DNA from 3 places in the Streptomyces sp. NPDC015032 genome. Region 2 is predicted to be linked to each of the others. Evidence: riboswitches for the same ligand, from Rfam matches in the RefSeq annotation. Region 2 holds a riboswitch; each other region holds the start of a gene.

The links. A riboswitch is a leader RNA that binds a small molecule or an ion and turns the genes downstream of it on or off. The one in region 2 is predicted to bind cobalamin.
Region 1: it holds a riboswitch for cobalamin, as region 2 does, so the genes downstream of both, metE (5-methyltetrahydropteroyltriglutamate--homocysteine S-methyltransferase) here and ACF08M_RS36600 (prenyltransferase/squalene oxidase repeat-containing protein) in region 2, are expected to answer to the same signal.
Region 3: it holds a riboswitch for cobalamin, as region 2 does, so the genes downstream of both, ACF08M_RS06725 (CbtB-domain containing protein) here and ACF08M_RS36600 (prenyltransferase/squalene oxidase repeat-containing protein) in region 2, are expected to answer to the same signal.

The regions. Positions count from the first base shown of each region.
Region 1 is NZ_JBIBVN010000017.1:71,710-74,935, forward strand. It holds gene metE (5-methyltetrahydropteroyltriglutamate--homocysteine S-methyltransferase) at 1-1,490, opposite strand, end outside; cobalamin riboswitch at 1,650-1,869, opposite strand; gene ACF08M_RS23410 (esterase/lipase family protein) at 2,453-3,226, opposite strand, start outside.
Region 2 is NZ_JBIBVN010000047.1:45,512-48,737, reverse strand. It holds gene ACF08M_RS36610 (lipocalin-like domain-containing protein) at 1-153, shown strand, start outside; gene ACF08M_RS36605 (MBL fold metallo-hydrolase) at 465-1,505, shown strand; cobalamin riboswitch at 1,558-1,693, shown strand; gene ACF08M_RS36600 (prenyltransferase/squalene oxidase repeat-containing protein) at 1,801-3,075, shown strand; gene ACF08M_RS36595 (SCO2322 family protein) at 3,072-3,226, shown strand, end outside.
Region 3 is NZ_JBIBVN010000003.1:208,375-211,600, reverse strand. It holds gene ACF08M_RS06730 (CbtA family protein) at 378-1,151, opposite strand; gene ACF08M_RS06725 (CbtB-domain containing protein) at 1,179-1,391, opposite strand; adenosylcobalamin (AdoCbl) riboswitch at 1,395-1,541, opposite strand; gene ACF08M_RS06720 (histidine phosphatase family protein) at 1,651-2,274, shown strand; gene ACF08M_RS06715 (family 16 glycosylhydrolase) at 2,594-3,226, shown strand, end outside.

The DNA of each region.
Region 1 (3,226 bases), on a different contig from region 2:
TGTACCAGGACATCGATGCCGGTCTTCTCCTGGAAGGAGATGACCTCGCCGATTTCGGCCTTGATCCGCTCTTCGTAACCGGCCGTGTCGATCCGGCCCGCGCGCAGGTCGGCGCGGGCCGCGCGCAGCTCATCGGTCTGCGGGAACGAGCCGATGGTGGTCGTCGGCAGCAGCGGCAGCCCGAGGTGGGCACGCTGGGCGGCGGCACGCCGGGTGTACGGCTGGGAGCGACGGCCGTCGGTGTCGGTGATGGCCGCGGTCCTGGCCCGTACGGCGGGGTCGTGGGTGATCGGGGAGTTCGCGCGGGAGGCGAGGTCGGCGCGGTTGGCGGCGATCTCCGCGGCGACGGCGCCAGTGCCCTGGGCCAGTCCCTTCGCCAGCGTGACGACCTCCGCGGTCTTCTGCTCGGCGAAGGCGAGCCAGCGAAGGATCCGAGGGTCGATGTCCCTTTCGGGCGCTGTGTCGAGGGGGACGTGCAGCAGGGAGCAGGAGGCGGCCACGTCGACCCGGTCGGCGAGGCCGAGGAGAGTGGCGAGGGTGGCCAGCGACTTCTCGTAGTCGTTGATCCAGATATTGCGGCCGTTGACGACGCCCGCGACGAGCCGTTTGCCGGGCAGCCCGCCGACGGCGGCGAGGTCTTCGAGGTTGGCGGCCGCGGCGTCGGTGAAGTCCAGCGCCAAGCCGTCCACCGGGGCCTTCGCCAGTACGGGGAGCGCCTCGCCGAGCCGGTCGAAGTAGGAGGCCACGAGCAGCCTGGGCCGGTCGGTCAGATCGCCGAGTCCACGGTAGGCGCGGGCAGCGGCGTCCAGCTCGGCCGGGGAGCGGTCCTGGACCAGCGCGGGCTCGTCGAGTTGGACCCATTCCGCGCCGGCCGCACGCAGATCGGCGAGTACCTCCGCGTAGACCGGCAGCAGCCGGTCCAGCAGGGTGAGCGGTTCGAAGCCGGCCGCCACCCCGGGGGCGGGTTTGGCGAGCAGGAGGTAGGTGACGGGGCCGACCAGCACAGGACGGGCGGTGTGTCCGAGCGCGAGGGCTTCCTTCAGCTCGGTGACCTGCTTGACGGAGTCGGCGGTGAAGACGGTGTCCGGGCCGAGCTCGGGGACGAGGTAGTGGTAGTTGGTGTCGAACCACTTGGTCATCTCCAGCGGCGCCACATCCTGGGTGCCGCGGGCCATCGCGAAGTAGCCGTCGAGTGCGTCGGCGCTGACCGTCTCACGATGCCGCCGGGGGACGGCGCCGACCATGACACTGGTGTCCAGGACATGGTCGTAATAAGAGAAGTCGCCGGTGGGCACCTCGTGGACACCGGCATCCGCCAGCTGCTGCCAGTTGGACCGGCGCAGACCGGCCGCCGTTTCGCGGAGGGCGTCGGCGATGACCCGGCCCTTCCAGTATCCCTCGACGGCCTTCTTCAGTTCCCGGTTCGGGCCCTGGCGGGGGTAGCCGTACACGGTGGCCCGTGCTGCCGCGGCTGCGGGCTTCGCTGTCACGGAAATCTCCTTCGCGAGATGACTCCTTGAGATCCCGGAGACGGGACACGGGCGCGAAGGGTGACGAACCGGACGGATCGGTCGCACCTCGGGGGTGCTCGTCCGTCTGGTATGTACGCCGACCCGCCCACGAGGTCACCGGGATATCCGCACGCGATCGGTCACGTGCGGACAACGGGCAGGTCTTCGGACTCGAGGGCACGTCCGCCGAGGCGGACACCTACTGGCCGTCGCTTCCCAGATCCGAGGCCCGGATCCAGTGCGTATGACGGCGGTTGTTCCCACTCACCGCTGCGGGGCAGTCCCGGATTCCCACCGGGTTCCCTCTTACGACGCGCCTGCCTGGCGGACAGGGCGAACCAGTTGCACCGGCCAGACTAGAGGCTGGGCTGTTCCCGGGGCACCGCTCTTCACATCCCGGAACGTGACATGTGACACGGGACCTGCCCGGCAACCCCGCCTCCACCGTGCACCGGAGCAACGGTGAGGCTCCTGCGTGAGGTTGGCTGCGCCGGCGCGCGGTACTGACGACGCGCCCTGCGTTCCGCCCTCCCTGTAATGCTTTCGGGGGCGCTCTTGATCCGCGATCGCGCGGCATGTCTCCAGGGCCAGGTCGCCGAGATCCGCAGGCGGAGGGGACCATGCCGGTCGGTTCGGCGGCCCCGGCGCCGACCTGGATCGTGCCCGGTGCCACGCGGTCGCAGCGGCCTGAGCGCAGTGGAGCAGGCGGTGGTCACATTAGTGGCATCGGCAAGATCTGCCGGCAAACGTGCGCCCGTGTGCCCGATCACCCCCGAACCGTCGGTGGAGACGTGCTTGGGACGGGAACCGTTACCTGCATGCAGAAAGTGCCCTCCGCTTGGACCGACAGAACCCCCTCGGCAAGGTTCATCGTCCCAACTCGGAAGGCACTTTCGTGTTCCCGCCCAAGACCCGGACGCCGCTCAAGCGGAACAGCGAGGTTAGCGGACTGTTACGCTCGGCCCCTCGACAGGGGGATTCAGGGCCGCATAGTTGTCACGATCATTCCACGTCTGGATTTTCACGCTCACTTGAGGAGCGCTGTGGGGATTGTACCGGTTCGCGCTGTAGAGTTGATAATTTCCTGCCCCCTGGAGGGAGAGATTGGCAACTCTGACCTCGCCGGCTCGGGTGGCGAAGGCCGCCTCATGGCTGCCAGGCTCATTCCTATTCTTGCTTTCCTTTCGGCTGAGCGAGAGATCTTGGCGAGTCATAACGCATTGCACGTTATCTCCGTACCCTTGCGGTGTGTAATACCAAAAGGTGATTCCGAAAGGCTGCCGATAGTGCCCGCATCCGCGGATCCGGAGGACCGGGGTAACCTCTTTTTCGGGGCTGACTTCCAGGCAGGACTGCAGCCATGCTTGAACCCAGTTATCGCCACTATTGGTCCGAGATAGTTCGTTGCACTCCGTCCTGTTTCGCATCTTGGGCGCATGCTTGTCTTTTTCCCCGTTGGTGGTTTCGGTGAGCGCGTCCAGGGCTTTTTCTTGCGTCCATGGATCGCTATAGTAGCCGTCATGCGACAGGCATGTCGTGACCACGTTATCCGCCCCCCGGAGGGTAGAAGTCTTTCCACCCCGTACATTCGGACCATTCCCTTCGTATGCCCAGCTCCCCTGTGCGGTAATTCCGAATACGACACCGTCACACAGGCCGATCTGAGGCAGTCCTCCGTTTCTGGAGTTCGTGTGGATTGCCGGCTCGTCGTCTAC
Region 2 (3,226 bases):
GCGTCGTTGCGCCCCTGGGTCGGCGCCACGCAGGAGCGCCGATGGGAGATAGCGGGGGACCGATTAACGCTGCACCCCCCGACGGAGGGGACCGGCCAGAACGCACGCACCCCGCGACTGGTGTGGCACCGGCCCGCCGCGGACGCGGTGTGAGCAGCGGCGGATCCGCGCCGGCCGGCCCTCCGGTCCCGCACCCCGGTCACGCGCGCTGACCCATGAACCGTGGCCAGCGTGCCGCGTGAACGGCGCACGCGGGCCATGGCCGGGACGGCGGGACGGGAGGCGCCCGTGCCGCACCTCAGCTTGGCGTTTCGACACTGAACGCCAAGCTGAGAGCCTGTCGACGCCGAGCAGATGGCCGACCGGGGCTACTACTGGAACAAGTTCTCGTTACAGTGGGTGCGGTGCACCGCACACCCGTGCGTCCGGTACACCGGCCATGCCTCGGAGAGAGAGGGCAGCCCATGACGCAGGTGACCGACCACGGCGGGGGCGTGCACAGCATCAAGGTCCCCATCCCGGACAATCCGCTCGGCCACACCCTGGTGCACGTCCTCGACACCGATCGCGGGCCGGTCCTGATCGACACGGGCTGGGACGATCCGGAGGCGTGGGACACGCTCACCGCCGGGCTCGCCGCCGTCGGTACGGGGATCGGTGACATCCACGGCGTGGTCGTCACCCACCATCATCCCGACCACCACGGCCTCTCCGGGCAGGTGCGCGAGGCATCCGGGGCCTGGATCGCCATGCATGCGGCGGACGCCGCGATCGTGCGCCGGACCCGTGAGTCCCGGCCGGGCACCTGGCTGTCGTATCTCGCGGCGAAGCTCACCGCGGTCGGTGCGCCCGAGGAGCATCTCGCGCCGTTGCGGGCCGCCGCGGCCGAGCGGGGCCGGGCACGCCTCCTGCCCGGACAGCGGGCCGCGCTGCCGGACCGGGAGATCGTTCCGGGGGAGCTCCTCGGTCTGGCGGGGCGCGCGCTGCGGGCCATCTGGACACCGGGGCACACGCCCGGCCATGTCTGTCTGCATCTGGAGGAGCGGCATCCGGGGAATCTGCCCGGCCGGGGCCGGCTCTTCTCCGGGGATCATCTGCTGCCGGGGATCAGCCCGCACATCGGCCTGTACGGGGACCCGGACGACGCCGCGGTCACCGATCCTCTCGGCGACTACCTCGACTCGCTGGAGCGCATCGGCAGGCTCGGGGCCGCGGAGGTGCTGCCCGCCCATCAGTACGCGTTCGCGGACGCCGCGGGGCGCGTACGGGAACTCCTGGCCCATCACGAGGAGCGGCTGACCGGGCTGCTCGGGCTGCTGGTCACCGCCCTGACCCCGTGGGAGCTGGCCGAGCGGATGGAGTGGAACCGGCCGTGGGACCGGATCCCGCACGGCTCGCGGAACATCGCCGTCTCGGAGGCCGAGGCGCATCTGCGGCGGCTGGTGAAGCTGGGGCGCGCGGAGGCCGTGGCGGGGAGCGACCCGGTGACGTACATCGCGGTGTGACCACCCCACGACGGGGCCCGCTGCGGCCACCGGCCCGGAGCCCGGCCCTCCCCGCCCGGTACAGTGGGCGGGTCGTCATCATGCCCGTTCAGGGGGAAGCCGGTGCAAATCCGGCGCTGACCACGCAGCCGTGAGCCGTCGTCCGCGACGGTGAGCCGGAATGCCCTGTCCGCGGTCGTGACCGGCTCCCGCCACCGGGCCCCCGGTGGTCGGCACCGTCGAGGAATACGGGGCCGGAGCCTGGTGCCTGAGCGTGCCTGTGCCCTGATCCCCCGCAGGAGAGGCCCCGCCCGCCATGACCGTACGCCGCAGAGCAGCAACGCTCGCCGCCACCGCCACCGTGCTCTGTGCGGCCGCTGCCCCGGTCGCGGTCGCAGCGCCGTCCCCGTCGCCCTCGCCGTCCGCGGCACTGCCGTCGGGGCTGTACGGCACGAAGGACCCCACCTACGACGGTGTCTGGCGGCAGTCGCTCGCCTTCCTCGCCCAGCGGGTCGAGGGCGTCACGCCCGCCACGAAGTCGGTGGACTGGCTGATCTCCCAGCAGTGCTCCAACGGTGCCTACGCCGCGTACCGGCCCGACGTCTCCCAGCCGTGCACCGCGAAGACCGTGCTGGACACCAACGCCACCGCGGCGGCCGTCCAGGCGTTCGTCGAGGTGGACGGGCACCGGGACACCGTGAACAACTCGGTCCGCTGGCTGAAGTCCGTGCAGAACGAGGACGGCGGCTGGGGCTACGCCCCGGGCGCGCCCAGTGACGCCAACTCCACCTCGCTGGTGATCGGCGCCCTCGCCCGGCAGGGCCAGCGGCTCGGGGACATCACGACCCACGGCGGCAAGACCCCCTACGCCCCGCTGCTGAAGCTGTCGATCCCGTGCGGTGACAAGGACGGGGGCGCTTTCGCCTACCAGCCCGACAAGGCCGGGAAGCTCGCCGCCAACGCGGACGCCACCGCGGCCGCCGTGCTCGGCACGATGGGCAAGGCCCTGGCCGTCGGGAACAACCCCTCGGCCAAGGAGCCGACCTGCCACCCGGGGCCGGGGCTCACACCCGAGCAGGCCGCCCAGAACGGCGCCCACTACCTCGCGGACGCGCTCGCCACCAGCGGCCATCTCGACCTGCCGCCGATGCCCGGAGCCGACGACTCCACCCCGCAGCCCGACTTCGGCAACACCGCGGACGCGGTCGTCGCGCTGTCCGCCGCGGGCCACCAGGACAAGGCCGCCAAGGCCGTGACCTGGCTGAAGAAGAATTCCGGCGCCTGGGCCGAACAGAGCGGTCCCGCCGCCTACGCGCAGCTGATCCTGGCCGCCCACGCGACCGGCTCCGACGCCCGCGACTTCGGCGGCGTCAACCTGGTCGACCGGCTGAACGCGTCCGGTCCCGCACCCGCGGCCATCACGACGCCCGTCCCGTCCGCCGACACCGGGTACGTGGCCACGGAGAAGGACCAGGTCCACAGCGGCGACGACGTGATCGGCGGCGTGTGGTGGTACATCGGCATCGGTCTCGTCGTCGGCGCGGGCGCAGGCTTCCTGATCAGCGGTCGCCGGAAGAACCAGCAGCTGTGAGGCGGACGGGAAGAGCCACGGTCCTCCTGGTGGTCCTGGGGGCCGTCCTGACCGTGCTCGGCGCGGGGACGGCCCGGGCGGACGGGTACCGGTACTGGTCGTTCTGGGAGGGCTCCGGCACCGACTGGACGTACGCCACCGAGGGACCGTC
Region 3 (3,226 bases), on a different contig from region 2:
GGTCCCTCCCGGCAGCCGGGGCTAAGGGCTGTCCCGTAATCCCTGGTGGATCAGCGCGCGGCGGCAGATGCGGTGCATCGCAAGGCGGAGGGACGTCCGCATACTGGATGTATTCGGACGTTCCGACAACGCGGCGAGGATGGGGCCTCCCCTGCTCGAGCGCAGCCGAGAGCTTGGGGAAGTAGCTGTCGTCGTGCGCCCGCCAGGGATTACGGGACAGCCCTTAGGCATGACGAGGCAGCGGAACCCGCCGGAAAGCTCCCGGCGGGTTCCGCTGCGCGCTGATGACGAGATGCCCTCGTGCGTGACGACATGCCCACTGCCGGTCAGATGCCGGCTGATGGCCAGATGCCGGCTGATGGCGAGCGGTGCGTCGGTCAGCCGGCCGCGGTGGCCGCCCGGTTCGCCGCACCCTGGCCGGTGGTGACGCTGTCGGCCCCCGACGCGAGGAGCCGTTCCGTCAGGTGGCCGAAAACGAGGCCGAAGGTGACCCACAGGATGGCCTGTACGGCGAGCGTGGTCAGGCGGAACTCCCACAGCAGCGCCGCCGGGAAGTCCTTTCCGACCTCGTTGAACGAGGGCAGGAACGCGTAGGCGAGTCCGATCACGACGACGTACGCGACGGATGCGGTGATCGTTGCGTTCCAGTTGCCCAGGCGGGGGGCCAGCCGTCGGCCGAGGATCACGGCGGCGACGGCCAGCAGCACGCCGAGGGCGACCATCAGGAAGAACAGCGCGGTGCGTCGGCCGATGGTGTCGGGGTTGCCGACGGCCGGCGGATTGGCCGGGTACTTCAGGAATGGCACGACGTACACGGTCAGCAGGGCCGCTCCCGCGATCAGTGCGGCCGTGGCCCGGGGTCCGAATCTGCCGATCCGGCCGAGGGCGTAACAGAAGACGAGGGCTGCGATGCCGCCGATCGCCACTCCGAAGACGAGCACACCGGTGGCGAGTCCGGCGGTGGACTGCATGGTGCGGCTGACGAGTTCCTCGCCGCCCCCGTGGTCGTGGCTGTGCGCCTCCTCAAGGGCAATGGCCGCATCGACGCGGGACTCACCGAGGAAGTACGCGACGAACAGGGCAAGTACGCCCGCGGCCAGGCCGGCCAGCATGCCGCGGATGAGCAGGGCTCTGACAGATATGGAGTTCATGAGGTTTCCCCTGGATCGGACGGTACGTCAGTGACAGGGGAAGCCGAGGAGGTGGCGGCCGTCGTGGACCCACTCGTGGACGCCTTCGCCGGAGATGACCGCGGTGGCACCCTGCTCGGCGCCGACGAAGTACAGCAGTACGAGCATGAGGATGCCGAAGAAGACCGCCCAAGGGGCAATGGCCTTCCCGGAGATGGGGGTGATCGCCGGTACGGCGGGGGCAGCGGCAGTCCGTGCCATGGCAGAACCTCCTGAGGGAACACGCGTCCCAATCGTGGTGCTGGAACGAAGGTGCTGGGTCTGACTTCCCGTACGGGGACGGGTTCACAGTGGCGCGACCGTGCCGGACTCTCACCGGACTTCCGTCACACCTTCGTCATGTTCCTGGGACGATACCGCCTGGGACCGGGCCTGGCCACGGTGCCGGTGGCAGGGCCGGAGGGCCTGAACGCCATGGTGAGCACACGTGAGGGCCAGAATTCAGGGAGTCGACCCGGTCATGACGGTTCAGGTGATGCTGATCTCACCGGCGCTCAACGCCTCGCTGCGCGAGGCGCGCTTCGACGGTGATGCTCCGATCGACCCGGCCGGGGCCCGGCGGGCCCGGGCCGCCGCGCCGGCGGTGCCCGTGGCCGACCGGTATGTACGCGGGCCCTCCGCGCGGTGCACCGGAACCGCCGACGCCCTGGGCTTGCACACCGATCCCGAACTCTCGCTCCGGGACTGGGACATGGGCCGATGGACCGGGCAGCGGCTGGCCGAGGTGGGCACGAACGAACCGGACGCCGTGTCGGCCTGGCTGACCGACCCCTCGGCGGCTCCGCACGGCGGCGAGTCCCTGCTGGAATTCTGCGCACGGGTCGGCCACTGGCTGAAGTCCGTGGGGACCTTCGGCGCGCCCGAGGAATCCATGCAGCATTTGGACGGCGACGCGGGCGGCCGTGTGCTGGGGGTCGTCGGGCCCGCGGTGGTACGGGCGGTGACCGTACAGGCGCTCGCTCTGCCGACGGAGGCGTTCTGGCGGCTGGATGTCGCCCCGCTGACTCTGACCACGCTCAGCGGCCGGTCCGGACGGTGGAATCTGCGCTGCGGGCAGCCGCTGTCCCCCACCGCGGGGAACTGACACCTCCCACGGCCCGCACCACAGCATGAACGACTGATGTGCCGGAACCATCCATCAGCGCCGAGGGCAGTGGTGCAACTGGTCGCCCTGACCGTCCGGCAGACGTGTCGCAGGAGGAAACCCGGTGGGAATCCGGGACTGCCGCGCGGCGGTACCACCACAGACGCATGCAAGAAGTGTGGTCCGTACCAAAGCCTTGACACGCTCTTGGTTCACTTCTTCAATCTCAGACAGAACGGAAGCCTTTCCCCGCTCCCCCCATGATGAGCGTTTGCCATGCCCATGACAGCTGCTCGATTCCGCACGGGAAGGACCCCCCATGACCTCCCCCCGCCTCACCCGGCGTCTCCTGGTATCCGCGCTCTCCTTACTCGCCCTCGTCTCGGCCTCCTCCGGCCTCGCCGCCGGGGTGCCGCTGCCCTCGCCGCGGCCGTCGGTGACGGCAGGGGCCTTCACCGACGATTTCGACGGGCCCGCGGGCTCCGCAGTCGACGACGGCAAGTGGCAGATCGAGACCGGCGACAACGTCAACAACCACGAACGGCAGTACTACACGGCCGGCAACAACAACGCGGCACTCGACGGCCAGGGACATCTGGTCATCACCGCACGCCGTGAGAACCCGAACAACTACCAGTGCTGGTACGGCACGTGCGAATACACCTCCGCACGCCTGAACACCTCCGGCAGGTTCACCCAGACCTACGGGCACGTCGAGGCCCGGATGAAGGTGCCGCGCGGTCAGGGCATGTGGCCCGCCTTCTGGATGCTGGGCGACGACATCGGTCAGGTCGGCTGGCCCGCTTCCGGCGAGATCGACGTCATGGAGAACGTCGGCTTCGAACCCTCCACGGTCCACGGCACGTTGCACGGTCCCGGCTACTCCGGTTCCGGCGGCATCGGCGCCGCCTACACACTGCCGGGCGGCCAGGCGTTCGCCGACGACTTCCAC